Regions from separate parts of the Oceanobacillus picturae genome, predicted to be linked through region 3. Evidence: riboswitches for the same ligand, from Rfam matches in the RefSeq annotation. Region 3 holds a riboswitch; each other region holds the start of a gene.

Region 1 (4,227 bases), on a different contig from region 3:
ATCGTTGGAATACGTTCAACTATGCGAATGAAAGAGCTGATAATCATCGCTGCATAATTAAGCTCCACAGGAGCGCCACGTCGTGATTTTTTATTCACTTCATGGAAGATTCGATCCACGTCTATCTCGGATATAATTGAATCATACCGTTGGGTAGGTTCCATCTTGTATAATTCTTGGATGCCAAATAAGCTTGTTTGTCGTATAATAGTCATAAGAAGTGCTCCTTCAGTCTTTTTATGGTTTTATAGTCAACTACCATTATACAAGATTTGGGGAGGTACTTCTTTTTTTGTCTCTCAAAAGCGTTGAGACAGAAGGAATAATAATTATGAAATTCATTCACGTTAGGAAATTATAAAATTTTAGCTAGAAGGCAATCACGACGTAGTTAAAATTTTGAAGTACCAAGTATAAGAAAAACGTACGCATTCGTTAATAGTCGAACGAATGCGAGTTTTTCTAATAACAAGGATTTCCATCTTATTTTGTGGAAATACTAAATAGGGCCTGATCAATAAAATGTAAGAGGTGCTTACATGACGTTAAAAAGAAATGTCAGCCGTGTATGGATGCTCTTGCTCATCTTTTGCTTAGCTGCTTCAGTGCCCGAAGAAATGAGAGTACATGCGATAGAGGAGCGGGGGACAATGAAACAGCGTTTGGATAACGAATTAGAAACAGAACCACTGTTGAATGGTGCATTAGTTGGAATGAGTGTGCGGGATGCAAAATCTGGCGAGCTTCTATATGAAAACCTTGGAGATACAAGGCTTCGTCCTGCATCCAATATGAAACTTTTAACAGCAGCTGCAGCCTTAGAGGTTCTTGGAGAAGACTACACCTTTTCTACCGAAATAAAAACAGATGGAGCTAAAAAAGGAGCCAAGCTAGAAGGAAACCTTTACCTTATAGGAAAAGGAGATCCGACATTGACACCTAAAGATTTTACCCGTTTTGCAGAGCAGCTTCAAGGACTTGGAGTGACGCATATCAAGGGAGATCTTATTGGAGATGATACTTGGTATGATAACGTACGCCTTTCCCCTGACTTAATTTGGAGTGATGAATCATTTCATTACGGAGCGCAAATTTCGGCGCTGACTGCCTCACCTGACGAGGACTATGATGCGGGAAGTGTTACGCTTCAAATAACAGCCGGTGCAGAGCCAGGGGAGAAGCCAATCATAACCGTGTCACCTAACACAAACTATGTAACAATACATAATCGAGCCGAGACAAGTTCCAAGAAAGTGGAAGAGGATTTAACAGTGGAGCGAGAACATGGGTCAAACGAAATCACGCTTACGGGCACTGTTCCAGCTGGGGCAGAAACGGTGAAAGAATTTATGGCCGTATGGGATCCGACAAGCTATGCGATGACCCTTTTTCAGGATGCACTTCAAGCAAAAGGGATCACTTGGTCTGGGGAAGTGATGATTGGCAAAGCACCTAATGAAAGTTCCTTGCTTTATCAACACAGTTCTATACCATTAAAAGAATTGCTTGTACCGTTTATGAAGCTGAGCAACAATGTGCACGGGGAAGTGCTCATAAAGGAAATGGGAAAGCATGTACAAAAGGAAGGAAGCTGGGAAAAAGGCCTTGAGGTTATGCAGGAGGAGCTAGAAAAGCTTGGGTTAAATCGAAGTACGTTATTGATTAGAGATGGTTCGGGTATTTCCCATGTTAATCTCATTCCAGCAAACGAACTTAGTAAACTACTTTTTATCGTACAGGATAAGCCATGGTTTCCTGCCTTCAAGAACGCACTCCCAGTTGCAGGAGAGACAGACAAGATGGTTGGTGGAACGCTAAGGAATCGGTTGGGAGACGTCCAGGTTGAAGCGAAAACAGGAACAATCTTTGGAGTAACTACACTATCCGGTTATTTACAGACCCTGTCAGGAGAGAATTATATTTTTTCTATTATGATTAATAATGTGCTTGATGAAGAAGCTGCTAAAGACGTGGAAGATAGACTTGTTCGTATTATTGCGGAAAGACCTTAGCCTTGCTTTTACTAGGAAAATTTAATTAATTGACAGTTCGAACATTTTGCGCTAATCTTTTAAGTACCAATTAAATAATAATGTTTCTTATCTAGAGAGGTGGAGGGATATGGCCCTTTGAAGCCTCGGCAACAGGTCTGTTTAGTTAGATACTGTGCCAATTCCATCAAGCAATTGCTTGGAAGATAAGAGGATGAAGTTCTATTAGAATTTTAAACTCTTTTCTTCGGGAAAGAGTTTTTTTGCACGTTAGGAAGGTATAAAATTTCAACTAGGAAGCAATAACGACGTAGTAAAAATTTTGAAGTCCAAAGTATAAGAAAAACATAAACATTCGCAAAAAAGCGAGAGAATGCGAGTTTTTCTAATTTTCAATTTGGAGAATAGGAGTGGGGAAGATGAGATATGGATTTTGGTTACCGATTTTTGGAGGTTGGCTACGTAATGTAGAAGATGAGAAAATGCCACCTACTTTTAATTATGCAAAGCAAGTAATTCAGTCAGCAGAAAAATGGGGCTATGACACGACATTGATTGCTGAACTCTATTTAAATGATATTAAAGGGACAAATGAAGATTCAATTGAAGCATGGTCAACTGCTGCAGCACTAGCTGCTGTAACCGAAAAAATAGAGATTATGACGGCCGTTCGTCCTGTCTTTCACAATCCCGCTATTACAGCCAAAATGGCGGCCAACATTGATCATATTAGCAATGGGCGTTTTACATTAAATGTCGTATCCGGCTGGTGGGCAGAGGAAGCGAAGCAATATGGAGCAGAATTTACAAAGCATGATGCCCGTTATGAGCGAACAGAAGAGTTTCTTGAGGTGTTAAAAGGTTTGTGGACGGAAGAGTCATTCTCCTACAACGGAAAATTTTATCAAATTGAAAATACAAAGCTTTCGCCAAAACCCGTACAACGACCAAACCCGGTGTTGTATGCTGGCGGTGAAAGTGACAAAGGAAAAGAGGTTATTTCCACCTATTGTGATGCCTATGTCATGCATGGACATACAGTAGAAGAAGCGAGACAAAAAATAAACGATATGAAAGAACGGAGAAAACATGCGGAAAAGGAGCCGTTACAGTCGTTTGGTATGGCTGCCTATGTTATTTGCCGTGAAACAGAGGAAGAAGCATTACGAGAGCTTGAGAGAATTACAACTGTAAAAGAATCCGATGCGTACGCTGGGTTTCAGGACTTTACGACAATGTCACAACTGGAACAGCAGGTAAAACTGCAGGATTATTCCGTATCGAACAGAGGCCTACGTCCAAATCTTGTGGGCACACCGCAACAAATAGCCGAGCAAATTATAGCATATGAAGAAGCTGGAGTCGATTTACTATTGCTGCAATGCTCTCCGCAATTGGAGGAGCTAGAAAACTTCGCCAAAAATGTTATGCCAAAGGTCGATGAATGGAAAAAAGCTTTACTAAATAATGGATAGGAGATGTCATCATGAAGAAATTATATATCATTCATGAAAATGAAGAATGGACGACACATTTATTTAAGCGACTGGATGAATTAACGATTCCTTATGAGAATTGGCTTCTAACGAGCGGGAAGGTTGATTTGAATGCTGTCCCGCCAGAAGGGGTTTTTTATAATCGAATGAGTGCATCATCCCACACAAGGGGGAACCGTTTTTCTCCAGAGCTGACCAGTGCCGTGTTATCCTGGCTTGAACATCACGGTAGAACGGTTGTGAATGGGAGCAGGGCGCTTGATCTAGAGCTCAGCAAAGTGAAGCAATATTTGGAACTGGAAAAATACGGAGTCCGTACACCAAAGACAACGGCTGCTGTTGGAAAAGAAGAATTGATTGAAGTAGCCGAAAGCTTTGCAGGGAAACCTTTCATTACAAAGCATAATCGTGCAGGGAAGGGACTTGGTGTCCAATTGTTTCATTCAGTTAAAGCCTTGCAGGAATATGTAGAAGGTGGGGATTTCGAAGAGCCTGTTGATGGTGTCACCTTAATACAGGAATATATTCAGTCACCAGAATCCTATATTACGAGGTGTGAGTTTGTCGGCGGGGAATTTGTTTATGCAGTAAGAGTAGATACATCAGAAGGATTTGAGCTTTGCCCGGCAGATGCATGTACCATTGAGGATTTATTCTGTCCTGCTGAAGAACAAGAAGCCCCTGCGAAATTCCAAGTTAGGAAAGGCTTTGACCACCCAGTATTAGAAAAATATCAACAA
Region 2 (4,227 bases), on a different contig from region 3:
GCTTACACGTCACACACCAACAAACGTTGTAGCTAAGAAAAGAGAAATTGCAGAGCAAATAATTGAGGAAGAAAAGTATATCGTTTAATCATAAATACCTTAAAGCCAAATGCATTCGAATTTTTACGAAGTATTCGAATGAGCGTTTGGCTTTTTGCTTTTAAAGATACACGTCTGTTTATGGTGTCATTTACTTATAGCTAGCATCTAACTCGTCATGTCTATTACATATTTGCTATAATAGAAGCAAATAAGTGAGTAGGGTGGTTAAGTCAATGGCACTGACGTTTTATTGGTACCCAAATTGCGGTACTTGCAAGAAAGCCAAAAAGTGGTTGGAAGAAAATCAGGTTGATTTCCATGCCGTTCATATTGTGGAAAATACACCGACTGAGCAAACAATTCTTGAACTAATTAAGAATAGTGGACTGCCAGCAAAGAAATTTTTTAACACAAGTGGTAAAAAATACCGAGAAGGAAATATTAAAGAGAAAATAGCGAATGCTTCCGATGAGGAAATGGCAGCTATTCTAGCAACAGATGGGATGCTTATAAAACGCCCGATTGCTACAGACGGTCAAAAGGTGACAGTCGGTTTCAAGGAAGAAGTTTATAATGAGACTTGGCGGTCAGAATAAATTTTTGACTAGAAAAATATGCGCAAATTGAGTTATAGTTAAGATGGATTACATAATGGAGGGATAACAATGAGCATACCAAAGGACTTATTATATTCTAAAGAACATGAATGGGTTAAAAGGGAAGACGGCAAACTACGTATTGGGATTACCGATTTTGCTCAGGATGAACTGGGAGACATCGTATTTGTTGAGTTACCTGAAGTTGGAGACGAATTGGAACTTAACGAACCATTCGGTAGTGTAGAATCTGTAAAAACAGTTTCTGAATTATATGCGCCAGTTAGTGGAAAAGTAGTAGAAGTAAATGCAGATTTAGAAGACAGCCCTGAGTTCGTTAATGAATCCCCATATGAGAAAGCATGGATGGTCGTAATTGAGCCATCTGAACAAGCGCAATTAGATGAACTTCTGAACGCTGAGGCATATGAGGCAGTGCTTAACGATGAAGAATAAAGAATAAAAAAGGGAGGCTAACGTGCATCTTTATAAAAGTTGTATAGTTAGCCTTCTTTTCTTCATATACTCTTATTAGGAAATGATTTTAGAAAAAACATTTTGCTTGATTTTCGAGGAGAGCTATGTAACCATGTCACATGAAAATGAGAAAATAATCATTGTAGAGGGTTTAACAGATAAACGACAAGTTAAAAAGGTTATTACAGATGAAGTAACAATTGTTTGTACCAATGGAACACTTGGAGTGGAACGTCTAGATGAATTACTTGAAACTTATGAGCTTGACTATAAGGACGTGTATATTTTAGTGGACGAAGACTATTCAGGCATAAAGTTACGTAAACAGTTGGCGAGAGAGCTCCCACATGCAGAACATATATATGTCAGCAGTGAATATCGGGAGGTCGCGACAACACCTGAACAAGCGCTTGCAACAGCGCTGGTAAGTAAACGGATAGCGGTTAACCCTCTATTTTTATTATGAGGCAGATTGGTTAGGTGATTTTTTGCAAGAATTAACAACGAAACAACTAAATGATGGCGATTATTTGCTTTATATTTATACTCCTTTTTGTGGTACCTGTGCGCTTGCAAGAACCATGCTAGAAAAAATTGAACAAGTGCACAAGGAAACCATTTTCTATGAAATGAATGCATCCCTTTATCCAGAGTTTATGATCGAGAACCAGGTGGAAAGCGTACCTTGTCTTCTCATTATGAAAGATCATCAGATAAAGGAGAAGGTTTATGCCTTTCAATCCATTCCTAACATTTACGGCTATTTGATGGAGTATAAACCAGAACTTTTTGTTAAAAATTAATCTTAAATTATTTATTGACACAGTAAAAGCAGCATGATAGTATAATTCTTATCGAATTTAAGTGGATAAAAAAATAGACTCTTATCTTGAGCGGTGGAGGGACTGGCCCTGTGAAACCGCGGCAACCTTCAACTATTTTAATAGTTGAAAGGTGCCAATTCCTGCAAAGTGAAAACTTTGACAGATGAGAGAACGTGAAGACGACTTACTACGTCATTCTGTTCTTTCAGAATGGCGTTTTTTGTGCTATTTGGGCATACTATTGCCGAGGTTTACTAAGGAGGATTAACGTGATATCAATTGAAGGTTTGAGTAAGGTATTTACTTCAAACAAAAGCAGCGTAACTGCAGTAGAAAGTTTAGATTTAAACATAAATGATGGCGATATATTTGGTGTTATTGGTTACAGTGGTGCTGGAAAAAGTACATTTGTCCGTTTGCTCAATAGGCTTGAAGAGCCCACGGGCGGTAGCATTAAGATTAACAATGAAGATATCACTGCAATGACTGCCCGCCAGCTACGCATAGCAAGACAGGATATTGGCATGATTTTCCAGCATTTTAACCTGCTTTGGTCGAGAACGGTGGAGGATAATATTGCGTTTCCGTTGGAGATTTCCGGTGTTGCTAAATTGGACAGGCAAAAGCGTGTTCAAGAGCTCATCGATCTTGTTGGGCTATCAGGGAAAGAGAAGGCATACCCTTCTCAATTAAGTGGTGGACAGAAGCAACGTGTTGGAATAGCGAGAGCTCTAGCTAACAATCCAAAAGTATTGCTTTGTGATGAGGCAACATCTGCACTAGATCCGGAGACAACGAATTCCATTCTGGATTTACTGGTAGATATTAATAAGCAGTTTGGTTTAACGATTATATTAATAACCCATGAAATGCATGTTATTCGTAAAATATGTAATCATGTTGCCGTCATGGAGAGTGGAAAAGTAGTAGAACAAGGCGACGTAATGGATGTTTTTCTCCATCCTCGTCAGCATGTAACCAAGAAGTTTGTGGAACAGGTAATGGGCAACGGTGAGGAAGATGAAAATATTCGTGACATTACAGAAGCCTATACGGAAGGAAAAATTGTTCGACTTCATTTTATTGGTGAAACAACCAATCAGGCGCTTATTAGCCAGCTTGCTAAGAAGTATGAAGTCGAGATCAATATTCTGCAAGGGAAAATTACGCAGACACAAGCTGGGGCGTATGGAACTCTAATCGTACAAATTGCAGGAAATGAATTGGATGAAGCGGTTCGATATATTAAAGAAAAATCCTCTGTGGAAATGGAGGTGATTCAAAATGCTAAATGATTTATTTCAGAGCATTAAAATAGAAGATTTAATTGAAGCAACAAAAGAAACTTTCTATATGACGATTACTGCTTTAATTGGAACGTTTATACTTGGGATTATACTCGGTTTACTTCTCTATCTGACTTCTAAAGATGGAATTTGGAAAAATAAAAGCTTCCATTTTGTTGTATCAGCACTGGTGAACGTTTTTCGTGCCATTCCTTTTATCATTTTAATTTTCTTGTTATTCCCGTTCACTAATTTCCTAATTGGGACAATACGTGGTCCAGAGGCCGCATTACCCGCACTTATCATTGGTTCTGCACCATTTTATGGAAGACTAGTTGAAATCGCCCTTCGTGAAGTGGATCGAGGCGTCGTGGAAGCGGCTAAGGCAATGGGGGCAAAAACCAGAACAATTATCTTTAAAGTGCTACTTCCAGAATCCATGCCGGCGTTAATATCTGGTATTACAGTAACAGCTATTGCACTTATTGGTTATACAGCGATGGCTGGAGCAATTGGAGCTGGAGGATTGGGGAGCTATGCATACTATTCGGGCTTTATGCGCCGGGACTTTGATATCGTGTTCCTATGTACCGTACTCATTGTGGTCATTGTATTTATCTTCCAATTTATTGGAGATATTATAGCAACAAAACTAGATAAACGATAAAACAGAAGAAGGAGTTAATTAAAAATGAAAAAAATTCTAATCCTAGTATCATTATTGGCTGTTCTTGCGTTAGCCGCTTGTGGCGGAGGGGATGAGTCTTCATCTGAAGGTGATAACAATACAATTAAGGTAGGTGCTTCTAGTATTCCGCATGCTGAGATCTTGGAAGAAGCAAAGCCACTACTTGAAGAGGAAGGCATCACATTAGAGGTAGAACCATACGAAGACTATGTTCTTCCAAACGATGATTTAGCAAATGGCGAAATTGATGCAAATTACTTTCAACATATTCCATACTTAGAGCAAACCATCGCTGATACTGGATATGAGTTAAC
Region 3 (4,227 bases):
CGTTTGCTTTTGTTAGAGCAATTAGCACTGAAGACACAGCAGCCATGCCTGAAGCAAAAGCAAGACCACGTTCAGCCTGCTCTAATGAAGCCATTCTCTCTTCTAGAATCTTTACAGTCGGATTTCCTAGCCGAGAATAAATGTAGCCCTCTTCCTCCCCTGCAAAACGCCTTTCTCCTTGTTCTGCGGTAGCAAATGTGAATGTGGAGGTCTGGAAAATAGGTGGTGTCAGACTCCCCAGCATATCCTTTGCGTCATAGCCCTGGTGGATAACTGCTGTTTCGATATGTTGATTGTCTTTCTTCACAAAGATCCCCCCTGAAATGATTTCTTATTCTACTACTATCTTATTCTATTAGTACTCTTTTTGAAAGCGTTTTCTTATAACTGCAAACATGCTTTTTGCTTTTTAGATCAGACTCTTTTAAAATGGAGTTTATTTGATAAAAGAAGTTTAGGACTTACTACAGTTACACGTGGGGGACAAATTTGTATAGAAAAGAAGGGTTGGCATGAATGGAAAACAGGAACAAACAGGCATTCTACTAACTGCAGGGGCATATTTACTCTGGGGTTTTCTACCGATCTACTGGAAGGCAGTGAATCATGTATCTGCCGGTGAAATTCTCGCACACAGAATAGTATGGTCGTTCGTATTCATGCTAGTACTCATTGCCTTGCTAGGTAAGTGGTCCACCGTAATCAAGGAATGCAAAGCAATCCTGACCAACAAAAAGCAATTAATTGCTGTGATTTTTGCATCCATTATGATTACACTCAACTGGCTGACCTTCATTTGGGCTGTGAATAGCGACCATGTTCTTCAAGCAAGCCTTGGCTATTATATTAATCCATTAATTAGTATATTACTCGGTATTCTCGTGTTAAAAGAAACCCTGACCAAAAGACAGCTGGTTTCCTTTATTCTTGCAGGGGCAGGCGTTCTATATTTAACAGTTAGCTATGGAGTTTTCCCTTGGGTATCCTTATTGCTCGCTATGAGCTTTGGTCTATACGGATTATTTAAAAAGAGATTAGATGTAGGAGCCTTTGCTAGCTTAACAATTGAAACAATGTTTATTACACCAATAGCTATCCTTTACTTACTGATTATCCCGGAAAATATTTTTCAGACTAATACTTTCTTTACGTCCTCCACCATGCTACTCATTGGTGCAGGAATCGTGACAGCAGTTCCGTTACTATTGTTTGCAGGCGGAGCAAGAAGAATTCCGCTAGCTATGATTGGGTTTCTCCAATACATTGCTCCGACCATTATGCTAATTCTCGGTGTGTTTGTATATAATGAAACCTTTACTACTGCTCATCTAATCGCATTTTCTCTTATCTGGATAGCCCTCATCAACTATATGTTATCAACTTATTTCCCTTTTCATAAAAGGGCGAGAGAATAGACCGCATGTCACTTAACAAGAGGTTCTTGCCTCTTGTTTTTTTACTATACAATTATTTTCAGTAAACGGTTGACAACCGCGTATAATTGGTTTTATAATGTGAATAATTTAAAAATTAAATCTCTTATCAAGAGTGGTGGAGGGAATAGGCCCTGCGAAGCCCAGCAACCTGAAAGCAAACCTTGTTTGCTTCCGATGGTGCTAAATCCTACAGATCATCTTGGATCTGGAAGATAAGAGGAGGAACGTGAATAATACGCCCTCTTCTTAGGAAGAGGGCTTTTTATATTCTCCCCTCCTCCCCCAGACCGGTTAAACTGCAAACTGCAGTCTTACATCAAAAAGCTGTTGACTGGCAGGCCATAATCTTAAAGGAGGAATTTACATGTCATCATTTACTAACCAGCAGGATGAAACAACGTTACTTCACGGAGGACAGGTGCCTGATCCGTCTACCGGAGCAAGAGCTGTTCCCATTTATCAAACAACTTCTTATGTGTTCAATAATACGGAGCATGCACAAAATCTATTTGGTTTATCAGAAGCAGGAAACATCTATTCTCGGATTGGGAATCCGACGGTTGATGTATTTGAACAACGAATTGCCCAACTGGAAGATGGCGTTGCAGCTGTAGCTACATCTTCGGGTATGGCAGCAATATCCTTTGCAATATTAAACATCGCCGGGTCTGGAGATGAAATTATTGCAGACAGCAATTTGTATGGTGGCACCTACAACTTATTTGCTCACACGTTGCCGCGCTATGGAATAGCTGTGAAATTTGTAGATGGGAGCAATCTTGAAGAAATCAAAAATGCTATAACTGACAAGACAAAGGCTATTTTCGGGGAAACCATTACCAACCCCAGTCTTAATATTTTTGATGTAGAGGCTGTCTCAACCATCGCCCATCAGCATGGTATCCCGCTCATTATTGATAACACATTTGCACCATACTTAACCAAACCACTTACTTGGGGAGCGGATGTCGTTGTCCATTCCGCTACAAAATGGATCGGTGGACACGGAACAACAATTGGTGGCGTTGTGGTTGACGGTGGCCGCTTTAATTGGAACAATTCGAGATTTAAAGGTTTTACTGAGCCTCAGGAAAGCTATAACGGATTACGTTTTATTGATGTCGGGGCAGCCGCCTTTGCGACAAAATTACGGGTAGAGCTTTTACGTGATATTGGAGCTTGTTTAAGCCCACAAAGTGCCTTTCAGTTATTACAGGGACTGGAGACATTGCATTTACGAATAGAAAAACACACTAAAAATGCTCAAGAAATTGCTGCATACCTAGCCGATCACCCTGCTGTTGAATGGGTAAACTACCCAGGTCTACAAAATCATCCCTCTCACCAGCTAGCTAAAAAGTATTTGAAAGACGGATATGGTTCCATCATAACGTTTGGCATAAAAGGTGGCCGGGAAGCTGGTCGGAAACTGATTGATTCCATATCACTATGGTCACATGTAGCGAATGTGGGGGATGCGAAGTCGCTCATTATCCATCCAGCCTCGACTACCCACCAGCAGCTTAACCCAGAGGAGTTGAAAAGCTCCGGGGTGTCGGAAGAGTTAGTCCGATTATCTATCGGGTTAGAAGCTACTTCTGATCTGCTAAGCACGTTAGATGAGGCGATCAATCAGGCTGTTGGTAAAACAACGAACCAAAAACCTTCGGAAAAAGATGCAATAGAATGGCTGGTCAGATCTCCATTCGACCGAAGTGATGGGACAGTAAGACAAAAAGCAATCGCAGTTTACACTGAAGAAAACAATAGAGAAGTGAATAAAGCAATTGAACAGCTTAAAGCACTCGGATTCCTTGTTCCAACAATCCAGCAGGAAATCAACGGAGAAGAGAATCGTTTTACTCAGTTAGCAGATGTACCTTATCAAGTAGACGCTGTCTATGTAGATCACAACGTCCTTCCATCTGACACTTTAGAACAATTCATAAATAAGCAAAGCAGTATCTTATGGATACGATATCCAGAGGGCCATACACAGCTTATCGAAAATGCTGAGGCAACCGGGATTACAGTTGTCTCAGGAACCGCCCCCTACGATGAATTCGTCCGCTTACGGGGAGGGCTTCCTGAGAGTGTGATTGCAGGAGTGTGAGAATGGAACTTTCCCGGGAGGTTATCTTGTGATGAATGAATCAACCAAAGGCCTACTCTTCAAGGGTAAGGAGGATGTTTTATGACTAATTCCCAGAGGACGGTCCCTACTATTGGGAACATCTCCATCGGACCACTCCTCCTCACTTCTGGGGAGCTGCTTGAGGAGGTTTCTCTCCGTTATGAGATTTCCGGACCAGAGGGTGCTCCTTTTATTCTTGTATGCCACGCCTTAACAGGGAACCAGCATACAATTGGAAATGATAAAAATTCCGGCTGGTGGAGTGGTCTTATTGGCGAGAATAGGTATGTTGATACAGACGCCTATCAAGTTCTCACCTTTAATGTACTTGGTGGTTGTCATGGCTCCACAGGCCCAACCACTATTCATAACAAAACCAATGAGCCCTACCGAAGTCATTTCCCTGACATCACGGTTAGGGATATGGTCCATGCTCAACATAAGGCATTGACAATAATGGGTATCCACCACCTGGCAGCCGTTATGGGTGGATCACTCGGAGGTATGCAGGTAATGGAATGGGGACTCCTCTATCCAGATAGAATGGATAAACTCATCGTTCTTGCTTCTACTCCAGTGTTTACAGACTACGGGATTGCTTACAACCATATTGCTGAAACATCCATCAAACAGGATCCCGCCTGGAAAAATGGCCAG

What was found. Region 3 has a riboswitch for S-adenosylmethionine ahead of BN988_RS17765 (PLP-dependent aspartate aminotransferase family protein). Riboswitches for the same ligand answer to the same signal wherever they lie in the genome.
Region 1: another riboswitch for S-adenosylmethionine. It lies ahead of BN988_RS04400 (LLM class flavin-dependent oxidoreductase); the one in region 3 lies ahead of BN988_RS17765 (PLP-dependent aspartate aminotransferase family protein).
Region 2: another riboswitch for S-adenosylmethionine. It lies ahead of BN988_RS07805 (methionine ABC transporter ATP-binding protein); the one in region 3 lies ahead of BN988_RS17765 (PLP-dependent aspartate aminotransferase family protein).

What each region holds. Positions count from the first base shown of each region.
Region 1 is NZ_CCAX010000001.1:870,331-874,557, reverse strand. Features, by position in the region: gene BN988_RS04410 (transposase) at 1-215, opposite strand, end outside; gene dacB (D-alanyl-D-alanine carboxypeptidase/D-alanyl-D-alanine endopeptidase) at 540-2,012, shown strand; SAM riboswitch class I at 2,097-2,204, shown strand; gene BN988_RS04400 (LLM class flavin-dependent oxidoreductase) at 2,411-3,466, shown strand; gene BN988_RS04395 (ATP-grasp domain-containing protein) at 3,478-4,227, shown strand, end outside.
Region 2 is NZ_CCAX010000001.1:1,524,782-1,529,008, reverse strand. Features, by position in the region: gene BN988_RS07830 (acyl-CoA dehydrogenase family protein) at 1-88, shown strand, start outside; gene BN988_RS07825 (arsenate reductase family protein) at 276-638, shown strand; gene gcvH (glycine cleavage system protein GcvH) at 708-1,094, shown strand; gene BN988_RS07815 (toprim domain-containing protein) at 1,228-1,581, shown strand; gene BN988_RS07810 (thioredoxin family protein) at 1,604-1,918, shown strand; SAM riboswitch class I at 1,997-2,109, shown strand; gene BN988_RS07805 (methionine ABC transporter ATP-binding protein) at 2,209-3,234, shown strand; gene BN988_RS07800 (methionine ABC transporter permease) at 3,224-3,892, shown strand; gene BN988_RS07795 (MetQ/NlpA family ABC transporter substrate-binding protein) at 3,917-4,227, shown strand, end outside.
Region 3 is NZ_CCAX010000004.1:205,399-209,625, forward strand. Features, by position in the region: gene megL (methionine gamma-lyase) at 1-307, opposite strand, end outside; gene rarD (EamA family transporter RarD) at 513-1,415, shown strand; SAM riboswitch class I at 1,537-1,655, shown strand; gene BN988_RS17765 (PLP-dependent aspartate aminotransferase family protein) at 1,801-3,549, shown strand; gene metX (homoserine O-acetyltransferase MetX) at 3,631-4,227, shown strand, end outside.